Regions from separate parts of the Brevibacillus sp. BD137 genome, predicted to be linked through region 1. Evidence: riboswitches for the same ligand, from Rfam matches in the RefSeq annotation. Region 1 holds a riboswitch; each other region holds the start of a gene.
The links. A riboswitch is a leader RNA that binds a small molecule or an ion and turns the genes downstream of it on or off. The one in region 1 is predicted to bind S-adenosylmethionine.
Positions count from the first base shown of each region.

Region 2: another riboswitch for S-adenosylmethionine. It lies ahead of ODZ53_RS04495 (ABC transporter permease); the one in region 1 lies ahead of ODZ53_RS19740 (sugar ABC transporter substrate-binding protein).
Region 3: another riboswitch for S-adenosylmethionine. It lies ahead of mtnK (S-methyl-5-thioribose kinase); the one in region 1 lies ahead of ODZ53_RS19740 (sugar ABC transporter substrate-binding protein).
Region 4: another riboswitch for S-adenosylmethionine. It lies ahead of ODZ53_RS24110 (homocysteine synthase); the one in region 1 lies ahead of ODZ53_RS19740 (sugar ABC transporter substrate-binding protein).

Region 1 covers NZ_JAOTNO010000009.1:181,979-186,876, forward strand. Annotated here, with positions in the region: gene ODZ53_RS19730 (DUF421 domain-containing protein) at 1-554, shown strand, start outside; gene ODZ53_RS19735 (ATP-binding protein) at 601-1,854, opposite strand; SAM riboswitch class I at 2,057-2,176, shown strand; gene ODZ53_RS19740 (sugar ABC transporter substrate-binding protein) at 2,559-3,581, shown strand; gene ODZ53_RS19745 (sugar ABC transporter ATP-binding protein) at 3,675-4,898, shown strand, end outside.
Region 2 covers NZ_JAOTNO010000002.1:184,004-188,901, forward strand. Annotated here, with positions in the region: gene ODZ53_RS04485 (MBL fold metallo-hydrolase) at 1-695, shown strand, start outside; gene ODZ53_RS04490 (sulfite exporter TauE/SafE family protein) at 738-1,532, shown strand; SAM riboswitch class I at 1,655-1,759, shown strand; gene ODZ53_RS04495 (ABC transporter permease) at 1,869-2,801, shown strand; gene ODZ53_RS04500 (ABC transporter permease) at 2,806-3,753, shown strand; gene ODZ53_RS04505 (ABC transporter ATP-binding protein) at 3,768-4,790, shown strand; gene ODZ53_RS04510 (ABC transporter ATP-binding protein) at 4,783-4,898, shown strand, end outside.
Region 3 covers NZ_JAOTNO010000023.1:43,359-48,256, reverse strand. Annotated here, with positions in the region: gene ODZ53_RS28440 (2,3-diketo-5-methylthiopentyl-1-phosphate enolase) at 1-718, opposite strand, end outside; SAM riboswitch class I at 805-981, opposite strand; gene ODZ53_RS28435 (hypothetical protein) at 1,122-1,280, shown strand; SAM riboswitch class I at 1,377-1,522, shown strand; gene mtnK (S-methyl-5-thioribose kinase) at 1,706-2,935, shown strand; gene mtnA (S-methyl-5-thioribose-1-phosphate isomerase) at 2,932-3,972, shown strand; gene ODZ53_RS28420 (GNAT family N-acetyltransferase) at 4,071-4,646, shown strand; gene ODZ53_RS28415 (ABC transporter ATP-binding protein) at 4,782-4,898, shown strand, end outside.
Region 4 covers NZ_JAOTNO010000014.1:72,034-76,931, reverse strand. Annotated here, with positions in the region: gene ODZ53_RS24120 (MFS transporter) at 1-205, opposite strand, end outside; gene ODZ53_RS24115 (ArsR/SmtB family transcription factor) at 202-1,251, opposite strand; gene ODZ53_RS24110 (homocysteine synthase) at 1,406-2,710, opposite strand; SAM riboswitch class I at 2,802-2,908, opposite strand; gene ODZ53_RS24105 (rhodanese-like domain-containing protein) at 3,220-3,531, shown strand; gene ODZ53_RS24100 (SCO family protein) at 3,612-4,238, shown strand; gene ODZ53_RS24095 (YqzG/YhdC family protein) at 4,235-4,573, opposite strand; gene ODZ53_RS24090 (hypothetical protein) at 4,676-4,898, shown strand, end outside.

The DNA.
Region 1 (4,898 bases):
CAGAGCCAGATGTCCGGCATATTTCAATTGCAGTAGCGATTGTGACATTGGGGGTCTTGCAACGGGTCGTATCGCAGTTGTCCATTGTCTTTCGCTGGTTTGGCAGAATGGTAACATTTGAACCGACCGTCATTTTCCACAACGGGGCTTTTCACATCAAAAACTTGAAAAAAATCCGCTACTCGCTCGATAATGTCCTCCATATGCTTCGCGAAAAAGATATTTTTGACCTGGCAGAGATTGATTTGGCTATTATCGAGGCAAACGGTCGGTTGACTGTGCTCAAAAAAGTAGAACAGCAGGTCGTAACGAAACAAGACTTGGGCATCCACACTTCTTCAGCGGGAATGTCGCTGCCGGTCATTGTAGAAGGCAAGATTTATCCGGACGTGCTGTCATACCGGAAACGCGATGAGCAATGGCTTGCGCACGAATTGAAGAAAAAGGGGATCGCATCCGAACAAGTCTTTCTCGCGACGATCAATCGCCAAAATGAATTGCAGTTTTCCTTGAAAAACAAAAAAGAACCACAAGTACCCCCGTTGCATCATTAGCGATCGAATGGAAAAAGGCACAGTCCCTCTGCAAAATTGCATGAAGTCACTGTGCCTTATACGGGAGCATAATGGTGAACTTGGTTCCTACTCGTGGTTTACTTGATACATTGACCGTTCCGCCAATCGCATGAATGACATGATAGGAATACGTCAATCCAAGACCGGTCCCAGTTGTTTTCGTAGAAAAGTAAATCGTTCCGAGACGGCTAATCTGTCCTGCATCCATGCCGACGCCGTTATCCTTGATGACCAATAGGGCTTTGTTTCGCTCGATGAGCAAGTCCAGGGAGACTTTTCCGTCCGAAATATCCGAGCACGCCTCGATAGCATTTTTGATGAAATTCACCAACACTTGCTTGAACTCGTCTGGATTGGCCTTGATCGTCACAGGTCTCTCAAAATCTTGCAGCGTAAGCTCCACGTTATGCATATTGGCAAAGGGGAGCATCACCTCGCGGATGGCATGCAAATGCTCGCTAAGATTAATGATCTCATGTCGTTCCTTGAGCGGCTTGGAAATCGCAAGGTACTCGGTCAAAATGGCTTCTGTGCGTTGAACTTCATCGAGACTGATGCGAATGTATTGATCGACTTTTACTAAATTTTCCGGAGATTCCTGTATTAATTTCAAGAATCCTTTGACTGCTGTCAGCGGATTGCGAACCTCGTGTGCGAGCGATGCAGCAACATGGCTCATCGTCTGGATTTTTTCGTTTTGCGCGTGGCGGATAAACAGCTCCTTATCCGAAACGCATTTGCTGAAAAGCGACATTAATAACCAGAGGCCGAAAAAGTTTTGAATAGGAATCGCTATGGTGTAGTAAACGAGGTGTTGAGTTACATACGTGGGAAAAAAGTAATAAGTAGTCCCTAAAGCAACCGTAGAAAAAATCGCACTCGTCATAAAAAGATACAGTGTTTTCCGATAACTGGCTTTGTAGTGTCGATACAAAAAGAGTGACAACACAAAATTGACTGTAAGGATCAGCAAGGCAACCCATGTTCCTTCGCCACCAAGGTAGTACCGATAAACCAAGGATTCAATCAGAAGGAGCAAGGCAATCTCGATTCCGCCATAAACGAGTCCGAAAAATATGATGACATGTCGGATATCAAAAAACATGCCATTCGTGACACTCGGGGCGAAGGTCATCGCGAGAAACATGCAGGCTGAGCTGGTGATGGCAATAAAGGAACGGCTGTAGTTCCTCATTTTGTCACGGTAATAAATGTTGAAAAACACAAACGGGATAATGGCGAAAAACCATTGAAGAATAACTTCTTTTAATAGACTCATGTAGCATCCCCATCGCAAATATTTGCTAGGCTTGTATCAATCTACGATAATTCGACAAGACACAACAAAATCCCTCTTGATGTTACAGAAGAAACTGGAATATTTATCAAGAAAATTCTTTCGGTAAACCTAGTTGACAGATAGGTAATTGCCAGATTATATTCTGTATATACTTATACAAACGTTTTGAAAATAGAAACTACTCTTATCAAGAGAAGGCTGAGGGAATGGCCCTATGAAGCCCGGCAACCTAGCACGAGAGAATCCGTTCTTTCGAGCCAAGGTGCTAACTCCAACAGGTAGAATACCTGACAGATAAGAGGCGAGAATCTTGTCGATTTTTGTCCTCTTTCTCTGTGAAAGAGGATTTTTTGCGTAGCTGTCGTGGGGAAGAAGCGCATTTCCAGTCTACACTTCGGCCTCCGCCCCGCTGTGAGTGAAGACTGTCCGCTTCGGAAGAAATGTCGGGAGCGCTTCAAACGCAGAAGGTTCAGGAAGGATTTCATAAGTGAAGCTGAAATTCCCCGCCATTTATTCCGAAGCTGAGATGGGCTCCAGAGGCGCTTGGACTGGAAATGCGCTTCTTCTACGAAGTTTTATTCCTTTTTGAAAGTGAAATCAAAAGAAGCTTCAATCGATTGAGGGGAAACAAAAAAATTTCATCTTGTTATCTGTTTTAAAAAGAAAAAAGGGGGAAAATCTCAATGAAAAAGAAACTCGGTCTGATCACATCACTTGTTTTAGCAGCATCTGTTCTCGTGACGGCATGCGGCAGTGGGGCAACAACGGGAACCGGCAGCACAAACGGCGGTGCCTCGGGAGAGAAGGCAAAGAGAATCGCACTGATCATGCGCCAAAACGTAGGGACGTTCTCCGCTCAATATATCAATGGCGTGAAGACAGAGGTGGAGAAAAACGGCGGCGAGTTGACCGTATTCAACGCAGATACCGATCTGGCAAAAATGGCGTCCAACCTCGATGCGGCTGTGAACCAAAGGTTTGATGGCATTCTGATCGATCATGGTACGGCAGAAGCGTTGCAGCAGGGCACGCAAAAGGCCGTGGATAAAAAAATCCCGGTTGTCCTGTTTGATACAGACATCAACATTCCGGGTGTGCCAGTTGTGGCGCAGGATGACAACAAGTTGGCTGAGCTGAGCCTGGAGAAGCTGGCGGCAGATACAAACGGCAAAGGCAACATCGTAAAAGTTTGGGTAGCTGGCTTTGCGCCCATGGAAAAACGCCAAGTGACGTATGAAGCTTTCCAGAAGAAATACCCGGACTTGAAAGAAATTGCGGCATTCGGTTCTGCTACCAACAATACAGCACTCGATACACAAACGCAGATGGAAGCGATCTTGAAAAAGTATCCGAACAAAGGCGACATCACAGCGGTATGGGCGGCTTGGGATGAATTTGCCAAAGGGGCGACACGTGCCATCCAACAAGCAGGCCGTACGGAAATCAAAGTATACTCCATCGATTTGAGCGATGAGGATTTGCAAATGATCCAGGCAGAAAACTCTCCGTGGGCAGCGACGGCAGCGGTAGACCCATCCAATATCGGGCGCATTCATGCCCAAACCGTGTTCCAAAAAATCAAAGGCGAGCAAGTGCCAGACAACGTGAAGCTGAACCCAGTACTGGTGAAACAAGAAGACCTGCCGAAGGATAAAAAAGTAACGATGGGCGACCTGTCCCAATACGTACAAGAGTGGGGCAAGTAAGAACCAAAATGGCTTTTCCCGTTGAGCTGTATCCGTCAACGGGATTTTTCCTTATAGCGGTGGGAACACGCAGGTTAACAGGAGGTGTGAAAAATGTCCACATTGCAGATGAAAGGGATGGCGAAGCAGTTTTCTGGGGTTCCTGCCCTGCGATCCGTCGATTTTGAGGTGCGCGCAGGAGAGGTTCACGCACTGCTCGGAGCGAATGGTGCGGGAAAGAGTACCCTGATGAAAATTCTCACGGGAGCCTATCAGGCAGATGGCGGTACGATCACCATCGATGGACAGGCCGTGTCGATTCAATCTCCGCAGGACGCCAAAGCACAGGGCATTCAATGTGTATATCAGGAAGTGGACACCGCCTTGATCCCGAATTTGAGTGTCGCCGAAAACATATTGGCGGACCAGCTCGTCCAGGCGAAAACCAAGGGACTGATCAACTGGCAGAGCTTGTACAACGAAACGGAGCAGATTTTAAACAACTTCGGCTTTTCCATTCCGGTGAGGATGCTCGTCGAAGAATGTACGCTGTCGGAAAAGCAATTGATTTTGATTGCACGGGCGACCGTTCAAAAGGCAAAGTATGTCATTTTCGATGAACCGACAGCGCCGTTGAGCACGAAGGAGAGCGAGCGGCTGTTTCAAATTATTGCGCAGTTGAAAAAAGCTGGAGTCGGGATCATTTATATCTCCCATCGCCTGCCGGAAATCTTTGAAATCTGTGATCAGATCACCATCATGCGCGATGGACAGCATGTCGTAACCACAGAGACGGCGAAGACCAACATGGACGAAGTGATCGCGAACATGCTGGGCAAAAGCTTTGACGAGGAGTTCCCGAAGCTTGCAGTGCCGATTGGCGAAACGATTTTTGAGGCAGCAGGTGTGACTGGCGGCAAGGTACACGGAGTCGACTTGCAGGTTCGCGAGGGAGAAATCGTAGGTGTCGTCGGTCTAGTCGGGGCAGGGAAGACTGAGCTCGCCCGATTGCTCTTCGGTGCAGATGAGGAAAAGGCTGGAGCCATTCAATTGCATGGAAAACGTATCCAACTGCGCTCGCCAAAAGACGCCGTCGATGCCGGAATCGTACTCGTCCCGGAGGAGAGGCGCAAAGAAGGGATTTTCGTAGAAGAGTCCGTGCAGAACAACCTGTCTGTCTCCTCGTTGAAAAAGAAGTCCTGGCTCGGTTTTATCAAAAGAGGGGCGGAAGCGGCTAACGCAAAAGAGCTGGTGCAGCGCCTTGGTGTAAAAACAGCCGACATCAAGCAGCTGGTCGGTTTTCTCAGCGGCGGAAACCAGCAAAAAGTCGCGATCGGC
Region 2 (4,898 bases), on a different contig from region 1:
AGCCGCCAACGTATTTTGCCGTGATGAAACGCGTGAATAAGGAAGGCCCTGCCTTGCTAAAGGAGCTTCCTGTTGTTCGAGAGTTCAACTCGCTTGAAGCGGTAAAGGAATCACTGGAAAACGGACAGATGATCGATACGCGACCTTTCCACAAATTTGCGAAGGGGCATCTGGCGGGAACACTTCACATTCCCTTTAACAAGTCATTTGCCAACTGGGCGGGTTGGATTGTCGATTACGATCGGCCCGTTCACATCCTGACCACCCCAGATGCGCTGGACGAGATTTTGCAAGCCTTGCATGCTGTAGGGATTGATCATGTCACAGGCTTTATCGACAGCACCAAACTAGTGGAAAGTGAAGTGTCTTCGCTCGAGACAATCGAAGAGGTATCACCGCTGGAAATTGCAGAACGGGTGGAAAAGGGAGAGGTTCACGTAGTAGATGTACGTAATTTGGCCGAGTGGGAGGAAGGACATATTCCAGATGCACAGCACATCATGCTCGGTACACTCGCCATGCGGCTAGATGAGATTCCTCACGATAAACCGCTTCTCGTACAATGCCGTTCCGGTGCCCGATCTGCCATTGGCGCAAGCATTCTTAAAGCAAACGGATTCAAGGATGTAATGAATTTGAGCGGCGGTATCTTACAATGGCAAATAGACCGCTTGCCAGTAGTAGAACGAGGATAAAACGAAACGAAATCAAAGCGAGTCGCTGCAAAGGGTGAGCCTATGACTATCGACCTAGTGATCACACTGTTTGTTATCGGTTTCGTGGGATCGTTCATTTCTGGTCTCGTTGGAATCGGGGGCTCCATCATCAAGTATCCGATGCTTCTGTACATTCCGCCCGCCCTTGGATTCGTTGCTTACACAGCTCACGAAGTATCCGGAGTAAGTGCCGTCCAAGTATTTTTTGCCACCCTAGCCGCTGTTTGGACTCTGCGCAAAGATAAGCTTATTCATTACCAGCTCGTTGTGTACATGGGAAGTGCCATTATTGTCGGGAGCTTGCTTGGAGGATATGGAGGAAAATTTCTTTCGGAAAATGCCGTCAATATCGTTTACGCCATCCTGGCCACGATTGCTGTAATCTTGATGTTCCTGCCAAAAAAGCGAATGGACGAACGTGAACAGACGACCGAGGTTATCTTTCATAAACCAACAGCTGTCTTATCTGCTTTGACGGTCGGAGGTGCCTCCGGAATTGTCGGGGCAGCGGGCGCTTTTATTTTGGTTCCCATCATGTTGATCATCCTCAAGATACCGACAAGAGTTGCGATTGCGTCCTCTCTTGCCATCACTTTTCTATCTTCCATTGGATCGACGATAGGGAAATGGATGGCAGGGGACATATTGCTGTGGCCATCCGTGATCATGGTAATCGCCAGTATCATGGCAGCGCCGCTCGGTACGAAGGTCAGCAAACGTTTGGGCACGCGGATTCTCCAATCCATTCTTGCCTTGTTGATCCTAGCCACCACGATTAAGATTTGGGCTGACATCCTCCTATTCATACGTGTATGAAGATTTACTTTTTTCACAAATAAAATAAAGAAAAATCAATTGTCATGGAACAGCATTGACATATCCGAGTAAAATGATAAGATAAAAAAGAATTTTACAATGAAATTAAATTTCATAGAACATTCTTATCGAGAGTGGTGGAGGGACTGGCCCGATGAAACCCGGCAACCTTGGTCTGATTGACCTTACGGTGCTAATTCCTGCGGAGTTAATCTGCGAGATGAGAAGGTGGGAAACGTGCAATCGCCCCTCTTCTTTTCGGAGAGGGGTTTTCTATATTTATAATCCGTAGTATTCTCATCTCTTTACTTTGTATTATTTAAAGGAGGAAACAACGTGCTTTATTATGCAGTCAAGCGTGGCTTTCTCATGATCGTTACGCTGTGGATGATTGTCACGGTAACGTTCGTGACGATGCACCTGATTCCTGGTGATCCATTCGCGTCAGATGCCAAAATGCTTCCAGAAGAAGTGGTGAAGAACATGCGAGCGGAGTACAAACTGGATCAGCCAATCACGGTACAGTACCTGCTCTATCTAAAAGGATTGCTGCAATTTGACTTAGGGCCCTCTATCCAGTCCAAGACGAGGGATGTGAACACACTGATTGCAGAGGGATTTCCCGCATCGGCTGTTCTGGGACTCCAGTCGTTTATGGTCGCGCTGGCAGGTGGAATCACACTGGGAATCGTAGCGGCACTCTATCACAATCGGACCTTGGATTTCTTGTCTATGTTTGCTGCCATCATCGGAATCTCCGTCCCCAGTTTTATTCTCGCGCCACTGTTGATCAAGTACTTAGCGGTCAAATGGGAGCTTTTACCCGTCGCTGCATGGGGGAGCTGGGAGCACTCGATTCTTCCAACACTTGCGCTCGCTATCGGTCCGCTCGCCATCATCGCTCGTTTTGTACGAGCCAGCATGCTTGAGGTTTGGCAACAGGAATACATAAGTACGGCAGAGGCCAAAGGGCTTGGCACCTTTTCCATTGTCGTTAGACACGGGATGCGCAACGCCATCCTGCCTGTTCTTACCTTTATCGGTCCGCTGTTTGCCAACCTGATGACCGGAACCTTTGTGGTGGAAAAGATTTTCGCCATTCCCGGGATCGGCAAATATTTCGTGGAAAGCATTTTTAACCGCGATTATCCCGTTATTTTGGGAACGACTGTGTTTTACAGCTTTGTGCTCATTTTTACTTTGTACATCATCGACCTGCTGTATCGGGTGATTGACCCGCGCATCAGATTAACGAGTGGAGGGAGGTAGCGTTATGGCCAATCAGGCAACACAACTGGATTCTCTGTTTCGACCAGTCGACCGAAATCGGCTTTCTGAGGAAATTCGGGAGCGGCCGAGTCTTGGGTATTGGCAGGAGGTATTGCAGAGGGTATCCAGTAACAAGCTGGCAATGCTCGGGTTCTTCCTGCTCGCAGCAGTGGTAACCCTCTCAATCATCGGTCCGCTTCTCGTTCCCCACAGTCCACATGAACAGTCTTTGATGAAAGGAAATCTGCCACTGTCAGGCGAGCACTGGTTTGGAACCGATGACTTGGGGCGGGACATGTGGGCACGTACCTGGGCAGGCGGACAAATCTCTTTGTTTATTGGTGTGGCGGCAGCAGCCATCGACCTCGTGATTGGTGTATGCATCGGCGGGATATCCGGTTACATGGCAGGGAGGAACAAGCTGGGTGACCGTGTAGACAACATCCTGATGCGGTTGGCTGAAATTCTGTACAGCATTCCGTATCTGCTGGTGGTAATCCTGCTGATGGTGGTTCTGGAGCCTGGACTCGCAACAATCATTATTGCCCTTTCGCTAACTGGCTGGGTGGGGATGGCCCGCCTGGTCAGAGGACAAATCATGCAGATCAAGCGGCAGGAGTTTGTGCTGGCCGCAGAAAAGCTGGGCACCTCTCATGCCAAAATCATCATCAAACATCTGCTGCCGAATACGATCGGCGTCATCATCGTCAACCTGACCTTTACAATTCCGCACGCGATTTTCGCCGAATCATTTCTCAGCTTTCTTGGGCTGGGTGTGCAAGCGCCAATAGCCAGCTGGGGAACCATGGCCAACGACGCGCTGGCGGTTATGCTGAGCGGCCAGTGGTGGCGACTGTTTTTTCCGGGATTCATGATTTCGCTTACGATGTTCGCGTGCAATGCACTCGGGGACGGTTTGCAGGATGCACTGGACCCACGGATCAGGAAATGAGGGGGGAGTACATTATGAAGCCTTTATTGGAAGTAGATCAGCTACACGTCTCCTTTCGCACGTACGGTGGTGAGGTGCAGGCAGTAAGAGGGGTTTCCTTTTCTGTGAAGGAGGGAGAGACGCTGGCGATTGTGGGGGAAAGCGGCTGCGGAAAAAGTGTGACGGCCCGGGCATTGATGGGGATGATTCCACCGCGATCTGGTCAGGTAAAAGGCGGCAGCATTCGGTTTCGCGGGCGTGAACTGACTGGGCTGACGAAGCTGGAATGGCAGCAGGTTCGCGGCTCGCAGATCGGTATGATCTTTCAGGACCCGATGACCTCGTTGAACCCCACGATGAAAATCGGTCAGCAGATTGCGGAAGGGCTGATCAAACATCGAAAGCATACGAAGATGGAAGCAAAGGAAGAGACGCTGAAACTGCTGGAGAGGGTAGGTATTCCAGAGGCGGCGAGGCGATTTGAACAATATCCGCACGAGCTAAGTGGAGGAATGCGGCAGCGTGTCGGAATCGCTATGGCGCTAGCCTGCCAACCGCAGTTGGTTATCGCGGATGAACCGACGACGGCGCTCGACGTGACCATTCAGGCACAGATACTTCGTCTGATGAAGGAATTGCAGGAGCAGTTGCAGACGTCGATCATTTTGATCACCCACGATCTGGGCGTAGTCGCAGAGGTGGCCGATCATGTAGCGGTCATGTACGCAGGTGAAGTGGTGGAGAGCGGCCCGGTGGGAGAGATTTTTGACAATCCGCGCCATCCATACACACAAGGGCTGTTGCAGTCTGTGCCACGTCTCGATGCAGGTAAAAAAGAACGACTGATTCCCATCGAAGGGACACCGCCGGATTTGTTTCGTCCGCCTGTTGGTTGCCCGTTCGCTGACCGATGCCGGTTTGCCATGGAAATTTGCCTGGAGCATATGCCGCAATCAAATTCGTTTTTCAATCAGCATGAGGCGAGCTGCTGGCTGAACGACCCGCGTGCCCGGGGAGCAGAAGCGTGGATGGTAGCAGGGAGGGAGACACATGGGTGACAACTTAGTAGAAGTGGAGAATCTCGCTAAATCGTTTGAGATTGGCAAAGGCCAACGGGTTAGAGCTGTTGACCGTGTCTCTTTTGAAATCAGGCGAGGGGAGACGCT
Region 3 (4,898 bases), on a different contig from region 1:
CGAAGCCAAAGGCCAGCACGTTGAACAAGAGGCAGTCAGCACCCGCCTCTACCGCACGCTTCGCTTTTTCGTTCAGCTCATGCACAGGTCCAGTCAGGTTGGCTGCATAGAGGACGGGCTTGCCAGTTTCAGCTTCGGTCTCCTGTGCGATCTGCTTGAACGCTTTGATCCGTTCGATAAAAGGAGCACGGTCATCTGCAAAGAAGATTTCGTCATCTTTCACGAGATCGACTCCGCCCAAGGCTTGTGCTCGGAATTGCGTCTTCAGATCGTCGAAAGGAAGACCTAGGCACGATTTGAAAATGCTCATCAAGAGCGGACGGTTATGTGCCCCTAAACGTTCGCGCAGACCATCAATGCCGAACTTCGGTCCAGGAAAAGCCTGTAGGAATGATTCAGGGAAAACGATGTCGATGAGCTTGATTTTGCCATCCATCGATAGTTTGCCGAATATTCCGGTTAACAAGGATGGAATGTCCGCTGTAAAATTGCGAGTCGGATAGCTAACGGTAATCAGACCGCGTGTTTCTCCGTTTTCCAGTGTCGTAATCGGTGTCGCGCTCACAGCTTCACCGAGATATGGCGCTAGTTCAGCTTGCTTGGCAAGCGGCAGGTCCGTCCAGGAACCGACTGTCATGCCGACAGCAATGGCTTGCGCTTTTTTGTTCAAGTCTTTTGCTTGTGTGAGATAGGTGACGAGGATACGTTGTTCACTCATGGTACGTCAAATCCTCCTTGAATTAATAAAAAAAGCCTCCCCATTGAGCGGGGAGGCGGTTGTCGACTATGAAAGCGTCTCGTCTCCTCTCATCTCTCGGGTCAGTAGCCGAAACGAGCCCAAATTGCTCGATCTCGACTCTTATCCGTTGGAATTAGCACCGTTTCGCTATCCAAGGTACGCATGATGAGCGTACGATTCATGGTATAGCGCCGGTTGCCGGGCATCATAGGGCCAGTCCCTCAGCCAGCTCGCGATAAGAGTTATTCGTTTCCCCCATGATATGACGTTCATTGTCAGGAGTCAATCCTTGTTTTTGCAGAGAATGTGCAGGAGATTATTAGAAAAATGAGACGAAGATGAAACTTTTTTACAATTCCTTCGTGGCAAGGGGTGAAAGGGTGTGAAGGGCTTGGGAAAGTGGTCTGGAGGACTCACCGGACCTACGAAAGAACTGCTGAAGCTCAAGGCAGAAAAGTCGATAACAGCAGCGTTTTTAGGGAAGGTAGACTGGTGGAATTGGGAGCGACCTGCGGCATCCGGAACACCATACAGCTATTGATAGCAAGGTGCGAATTTTTGCACAAAAGGGTGTTGACATCGTGGAAGCGTTGGTTGTATGATTCAAACTAAATCAAAAACCGAATACGTTTTGGATACCTTATCCAGAGAAGGTGGAGGGACTGGCCCGATGATACCCGGCAACCGACATGACGCCATTCAGACGCGAGAAAGCGACTGATTAACAGGCGACATGCACGGTGCTAATTCCTGCAGAAACAAAAGTGGTCTGGAAGATAAGGGGGACATCAACACGGTTCTTACACGTGACGACAGCGACCTCTTTTCTTCGGGAAAAGAGGTCTTTTTTCGTGCAACGAAGGCTTCACCAAAAAGCTTGGCGAAGCCCAGTTTTCTAATACTCTTGGGACACAAACAAAACAAGTAGAGATAGAGGAAAAATACGTAGAGGGGAGTTTTGGAATCATGGCATATCGCGCATTGACTGAACAGGAAGCAGTAGAGTACGTAAAGGGAATACCGAGTCTTTTTAGCGAAGGAGCAGAGCTGACCAGCCGAGAAATCGGGGATGGCAACCTCAATCTGGTTTTTGACATTCAAGAGCCAGCAACGGGTAAGAGCGTCATTGTTAAGCAAGCACTGCCTTTTGCCCGCGTTGTGGGGGAATCTTGGCCGCTTACGATTGATCGGGCTCGCATCGAGAGCGAGGCACTCCGGATTCAGCACAAATACGTTCCGGACTTGGTGCCACAGGTGTATCATTTCGATGGGGAACTTGCGTTGACCGTCATGGAAAACGTCGGGGACCACATCATCATGCGTAAAGGGTTGATCGAAGGAAAGCGGTATCCGCTATTCGCGAAACAAATTGGCCGTTTTCTCGCGCAAACGTTGTTCTTCACATCCGATCTGGGCGCACATCCATACGATAAAAAAACGCTAGTCGGAACATTCATAAATCCAGAATTATGCAAAATCACAGAAGATCTCGTCTTTACCGATCCGTATGAAAATGCGCCTACTAACGACTTCAACCCGTTGATCCGCCGCGAAGTCGAGGCGATCTGGAACAACAGGCCGCTGAAGCTGGAAATCGCCAAGCTGAAATACGATTTCCTTACGCGCTCGGAGGCACTGCTGCATGGTGACTTGCATACCGGAAGTATTTTCATCACGGAAAACAGCCTAAAAGCAATCGATCCAGAGTTCGCTTACTACGGCCCAATCGGCTTTGACATTGGGGCGATTATAGCCAATCTGCTGCTCAACTACGCAGGACAGCACGGTCTGCAAAAAGATCAAGGAGAACGGGAAGCGTACCGCGAATACTTACTGGAAACAGTCGAGGATGTCTGGAATGAATTCGTTTCGCAATTCGTTCAACTCTGGCACAAGCACGCCAAAGAGCGCAGCGCCCATGTCGAAGGACTGTGGCAAAGCTACGTGAAGCGCCTGATTCAGGATACAGCAGGCTATGCCGGATGCAAAATCTTGCGTCGTGTCATTGGCTTGGCAGGCGTAGCGGACCTGAATGCCATCGAAGACGACCAGACTCGCGCAGAAGCAGAGCGTCTGGCACTCACGATTGGAGAAGCGCTGATTCTCGGTCGCGGCGGCATCGAGGAATCGACAGATATCACGGACATCGTACGCACAATAACTGAACGCTACTACCAGGAGGCTACAGCAGTATGACAACCAGCACTCAATTGGCACCTGTAAAGTGGGAGAATGACGCATTGGTCTTGCTTGACCAGACGCGTCTGCCAGTAGAAACGATCTATTTGAACTTGACCACCTCCGAGCAAGTATGGGGTTCCATCCGACGCTTGGAAGTACGTGGCGCACCAGCCATTGGCATGGCGGCAGCTTACGGGCTCTACCTGGGCATTCGTGGCAGTGAAGCGAGTAACTACGACGATTTTTGGCAGGAATTGAACCAGCAGGCAGACTACCTGGGCTCGTCCCGTCCGACAGCAGTGAATCTGTTCTGGGCATTGGATCGCATTAAGGCTCGTGTTGAAAAAGCAAGCGGTGCGTCGATTGCCGAGTTGAAGGCGGCAGTACTCGATGAAGCATTGGCGATTCAAAAGGAAGACGCTGAAGTATGCCGGACCATCGGGGAGCATCTGCTCACTCTGTTGCATGACGGTATGGGAATTCTCACGCACTGTAATCCAGGGGCATTGGCTACAGCAGCGTACGGTACGGCTACTGCTCCCTTTTATTTGGCAAAGGAACGCGGTTGGAACCTGAAGGTGTACGCGGATGAAACCCGTCCTGTTCTACAAGGAGCTCGTCTTACTGCATTCGAATTGCAGCAAGCAGGGATTGATGTAACGCTGATCTGCGACAACATGGCGGCGATGGTCATGTCCCAAGGAAAAGTAGAGGCTGTCATCGTAGGGACAGACCGCGTAGCAGCGAACGGCGATGTCGCCAACAAAATCGGTACGTATGGGGTAGCGGTATTGGCAAAAGCTCACGGCATTCCTTTTTACGTGGCAGCTCCCTTGTCCTCCGTCGATTTGGACACACCGACAGGCGCAGATATTCCGATTGAAGAGCGTCCAGCCGAGGAAATTACCCATGGTTTGGGCAAACAGGTAGCTCCAGACGATATCAAGGTGTACAATCCTGCGTTCGATGTAACGCCTGCGAAGTACATTACAGCGATCGTTACGGAGACAGGCATTTTCAAGCCGGAAGAGATCGGCAATAGCAAAAAGTAAAAGACATTTTTATATGCGTTCGCCTATTGTTGCTGGCGGGCGCTTTTTGCTCATTTTGGCGTTTTCCAGTAAAATATCCAAGAAAAGGGGAGATTCGTATGCAAACGATCCAACAGATAGCCACCAATGAAGATACGTACCTGAAACAATTAGAAGTAGCTGATGCTGAGGAGTTATTTTTGCTTACGGATTCGAACCGGGAGAAACTTATGGAATGGCTGCCGTGGCTGAATTATACGAAGAAGGTAGAGGATTCTCGCCAATTCATCCAAGCGACGATTCATCAGTACAACGATAATCGCGGCATCCACTATGGTATTTGGTACCAAGGACGTCTGGCTGGCACAGTCGGCGTACATACGGTGGATTGGATCAACAAAAAGACGTCCATTGGCTATTGGCTGGGTACGCAATTTCAGGGAAAGGGCCTGATGACAGAAGCAGTGGCGACCTACTTGGACGTGTTGATCTTCGGGTCATGGGATTTGGAAAAAGTAACGATTCAGGCTGCTACGGAAAACTACAAGAGCAGATCGATCCCGGAACGATTAGGGTTTCAACTGGAAGGGATACTGCGCCGGAATGAATTCCTTTACGATCATTACGTGGATCATGCCACTTACAGCCTGCTAAAAGAGGAATGGCTTGACTGGAAAACCGATAAAAAATCTTAGATTGAACTGTATGCATTGATTGACAATGAAAATTCTGTAAATTACGATGGTGAAGACAGATCAAGAGGGCTGCGCGTGATTCGCAAGCCCTTTTTTAGTCGTGCTGTTAGGTCTAAATAAATAGAGGTGATTTACATGCAGACACTTCGGCAATTATCTTGGTTTTTTCGTGCCTATTGGAAGCGATACGTCATTGGAATCTCTGTGCTGTTTGTCATCGATGTCCTCATGCTATGGCCGCCGAAATTAATC
Region 4 (4,898 bases), on a different contig from region 1:
CTACCAGCTGAATGGCGAGCGACGGCACGAAATACAGCAGCCACATCTGTCCGACCGCACCTTGTGAGCCTGTTGCCTGATAGATTAACCAGCTATTGGCGAGGGTACCGAGTGAGGCGCCTAGTTCTGAAATGAGCTGACCGAAAACAATCCAACGATAAGAACGCTGCTGCCAGACAGAGGCTTGTACAGCGGTTTGGTTCATGAGGTGCTCCTGTCCAGGAATTCATCCCACAACAGAGGAAGCTTGTCCAGCGTATAACGGCGGAGTCTGTAACGGGAGCCTGCTGATTCAACGAGATGGGCAGACCGCAGCATGGACAGATGATGGTGTACTGTCGATTTCGCCATAGAGAGTTGATCGGTTATCTCTTGCAGGCTCAGGTCCTTTTCCGCCAGCATTTTGACCATGCGCAGCCTGTGCTCATCTCCAAGTGCTTTTAAGGCTTGCACCAGTGATGGGGGTGGCTGATAAGGATCTACAGCATCGTGCAAATTTTCGTCGGCAACAGGGTAATAAAAAATTTTCGTTCCGACAGCATCGGCCTGTACGGTCCACGGGCGATAGATCGCTTGTGGGATCAGCAGTACACGTGTCACGGCAGGCTCTGGAAGGTAGCTCGATCCCGTCGCATACTCCACCAGGGCTTCTGAGGTTAGCTTTCCTAGCTTGTTTTGCTTTTGCGACCAATCCCGTTCTAGCATGCGAACGATTTCTTCCTCACGGGGCTTAATGTGAGTGGTATACCAGCCTTCCATCAACTGGAGAATATGACTCCGCAGCACTTCTCCATCAACGGAAGTAATATGTCCGATATACGATTCAAAAAAGAGGTGCGCACGGCACGCTTCCTGCAAAGCGGCGCAATCATCCTTGCTTCCTTGTGCAGCCTTCCGCCGTGCCTCCTGCCTATTTTCACCGAGGTAAGGGAGGGCTTCGTATCGGAGCTGTTCGATTGAGAGCTCTCTGACATACGAGAGAAAGGAATTTAGATCAGCGAATGGGCAAAGATCGAGTAGTTGCAAAAGCGTCTTCCACGTGTTGTGTTCCTTCGCATAGTCGACCTCTTGCCGTACAGAAGGTGAAAGCTCGTCCAACAGTTGACGCCAGTAGGCAGGAGGGTGCTCCATCGTGTGATGCAATTGGTCGTAGGTAGCGGCAGCGATTCCCAAGGCAGCTTCGAATAAAGGAGAATACGAGAGCTCGACCCGATAGGTTGTTCGTTCACTGCCAATGTTCAAAATCTTCATGTGATCATCCTTCCAGAATTTGTACATAATTATGTATTTTATAAAATACGAATTCTAAATTCAATATTTTTCGAACGAAATGACAAAAGGAAAAGAAGAATCACAAATCTCTATCCAAAGAGATCATGTGATTCTTCTTTCTGTAAAGATATGGTTAGCCGACCGTGGATAATTGCAACGCACGCTGTAGTGCTTGCTCCAGATCAGAGAGGATATCGTCGATGGCTTCTGTACCGACGGAGAGGCGAATAAGTCCCGGAGTCACTCCGGCTGCTGCCTGCTCCTCTTCTGTCATCTGCTGATGTGTTGTGCTCGCTGGATGAATGATAAGTGACTTGGAATCTCCGACATTTGCGAGATGGGAGAACAGCTTCACTGACTCGATTAGTGTTTTTCCTGCCTCAACGCCACCGCGAATGCCAAAGGTCAGGATCGCGCCGGCACCTTTTGGCAAATATTTTTGGGCCAATTCACGCTGGGAGTCTGACTCCAATCCCGGATAACTCACCCACTCTACGGCAGAGTGATTGGCGAGAAACTGGGCTACTGCCAAGGCGTTCTGGCTATGCCGCTCGATGCGCAGATGTAGAGTTTCTAATCCTTGCAGGAACAAGAAGGAGTTAATCGGAGCGACTGCTGCTCCGATATCGCGCTGGAGCTGGACACGTGCCTTGATAATATAGGCAAGCGGACCGACTGCTTCTGTATAGACGACGCCATGGTAGCTAGGGTCTGGTGTAGTCAGACCTGGGAATTTTCCGTTGTTCCAGTCGAATTTTCCTGAGTCTACGATGATACCGCCAATTGCTGTTCCGTGGCCGCCGATGAATTTGGTGGTGGAGTGCACGACGATATCGGCCCCGTGCTCAAAAGGACGGCACAAAATCGGAGTCGCAAAAGTGTTGTCCACGATCAAGGGCACACCATTCTCGTGAGCAATACGGGCGATCGCCTCGATATCAGCGACATCAATGCGCGGGTTGCCGATTGTCTCGCAAAACACGGCTTTTGTCTTTTCATTGATATAGGTCCGGAAATTTTCCGGATTGGATTGATCTGCAAAATGAACCTTGATACCGAGGCGGGGAAGAGTGTGGGCGAACAGGTTGTAGGTACCGCCGTAGAGGCTGCTGGAAGCGACAATCTCGTCACCCGCATGTGCAATATTTAAGATGGCGAATGTAATGGCAGCCTGCCCGGATGCGGTCGCGAGTGCACCAACACCACCTTCGAGCAGAGCAACACGCTTCTCGAATACATCTTGTGTGGGATTCATGATGCGTGTATAGATGTTCCCAAACTCTTTTAGGCCAAACAGGTTGGCTGCATGCTCCGTATCGCGGAAAACATAGGAGGTTGTCTGATAGATCGGAACAGCACGTGAGCCTGTTACAGGGTCAACCTCCTGCCCACCGTGTACCGCAAGTGTTTCTGGCTTCCATTGTTGTTGATCGGACATGTCCATCTCTCCTTTTACTATGGGGAATCAGCGAATAAAAAAACGGAGCATTCTCCTGAGAAGAAGAAGGCTCCGAGCATACACGGGCTTTTGTTCATCTCTCAGAATCACTGGATTCTGCAGGAATTGGCACCATGCAGCTAGTCTGCTGGTTGCCGGGCTTCGTAGGGCCTGTCCCTCCACCGCTCTTGATGAAAATAATTGTTGTCGTAATTGTATGAAAATAAATCCGTGCTGTCAATGTGGAATATACAGTTATCAGGGAGGTTTTTATGTATATATGAATGAAGGTGGCTTACTCATGCCATTAATTTGTAACGGTTTTGTCTCAAGCTGTTCACATCCCGTGTGGCTACTGCCGCAGCGAAATAGGAGATAATGGTAGAAAATAGGGAGCATCAATGCAGGGTGAAGCCAAGTGCTCCTCGCGTTAGAAAAGTAAAAAAGCGTGTGATATCATGGAGGTGGTTACAACTGATCTGATCGTACATATAGGAGGATAAATAGCGATGAGCCATGGAGTAAAGGAAATGACACCACAAGAGCTGTTGGAAAAGCTGGAAGCCAAAGAGGAACTGCAAGTCATTGATGTACGTGAAGTGGATGAGTGGAATGCAGGTCACATTAAAGAGGCAAAGCTGATCCCACTTGGCTTTTTGCCACATCGTATCGATGAGCTGGATAAGAACATTCCGATTGTGATGGTTTGCCGCAGTGGTGCCAGAAGCAATACAGCTACAGAGTATTTGAGTGCACAAGGGTATGACGTGGCGAATATGGTTGGCGGCATGCTCGCATGGCCAGGTGAAGTGGAACAATAAACGAGATAGAAACAGTGTGAATGCCTCCCGTGTGTAATCAGGAGGCATCACACATGGGACAAGCAGGGAGGAAGCAACCGATGAGTGAAGGAGCACAATTGCAGCAGGAATCTGCAATGAAGAAACATTGGTTTCCTGTGTTAGCTGGTATTATCATTTTAGCTATCGTCGGAGTATTTGGTTATAATTACATGACAAAAGAGAAGATCGAGGTATTGAAGCCGATCGCAGACTTCACCTTAGACAACAGTGACGGAACAACCTATACATTTCATTCAAGTGCTGGCAAGGTACGACTGGTAGAGTTTATGTTTACCAAGTGCCCGGATATTTGTCCGGCGACTACGTTCAACATGGCCAAGCTGCAAGATCAGTTGAAAGAAAAGGGACTGTTCGGAGACAAAGTGGAGTTTGTTTCCATTTCCTTTGACCCTGATAACGATACGCCGGAAGTCTTGCAGGACTATGCAGCCAAGTTCAAGGCAGATCAGAGTGGCTGGAAGTTCCTGCGTGGGGACGCTCAGGCTGTAGAGAAAGTAACGAAGGATTTTGGTCTGATGGTCATTAAGGAGCCAGATGGTTCTTATTCCCACACGGCTCGCATGTTCCTTGTGGATGGAGAGGGAAACATGCGTCGCGCGTACGGGATGGCAGCTAACATGGAACTGGAAGTCATGATGAAAGAGATGGTACAGCTCGCTGACTAGCGGGTCTCCTCATAGAAGATGTTTACGACCTCTTCTGTTTGATTCACGAATTCAATATGAACGAGTAACGCCCACCTGCGATTGCTTTCTTGAAGCAAGAGCTTAAACGTCTCTTCTGACGTGGTGGGCGTTTTTTGTTTTCGTCCGACATGCAGGTAGTCCACAATTTGAGCGTTTGGATATCGCTTCATCGTTTCCTGCATCGCGAGCCTGCCCCATTTTGCATAGGGAGGCTGGGCATAGGTAGGGAACGGCTGAAAGATGAGCAGGAAAAGGACGGTGGAGAGAAGGGGCATCATGTTCCGATAGCGAAATAGGCGACGAGCGGTTTGCACTTGCTATTCCCTCTCTTTTTCGAATGGTTTGCCATGTATTTTGAAGACTTTTCGGAATATCATTCGTAGAAAATAATGACAATGAAGTGCGGGAGGTTTTCGATGCATTACTTGCTCATTCCCTTATTTAACGTTCCTGTTTTGGTGGGGGTTCTTACGGCGATTTTTCAAAAGCCTCCTTTCTGGAAAAAATGGGGGCTGACGATTGCTTCAGCCGTATTGATTTACGGAGGCTGCTTTGCCGTGAATGTATATTGGCAAGTGAAGTATGGCATTCCGGTGTTACCTACGGAGTCTGATTTGGAGGTCTTTTTATACTTTTGTA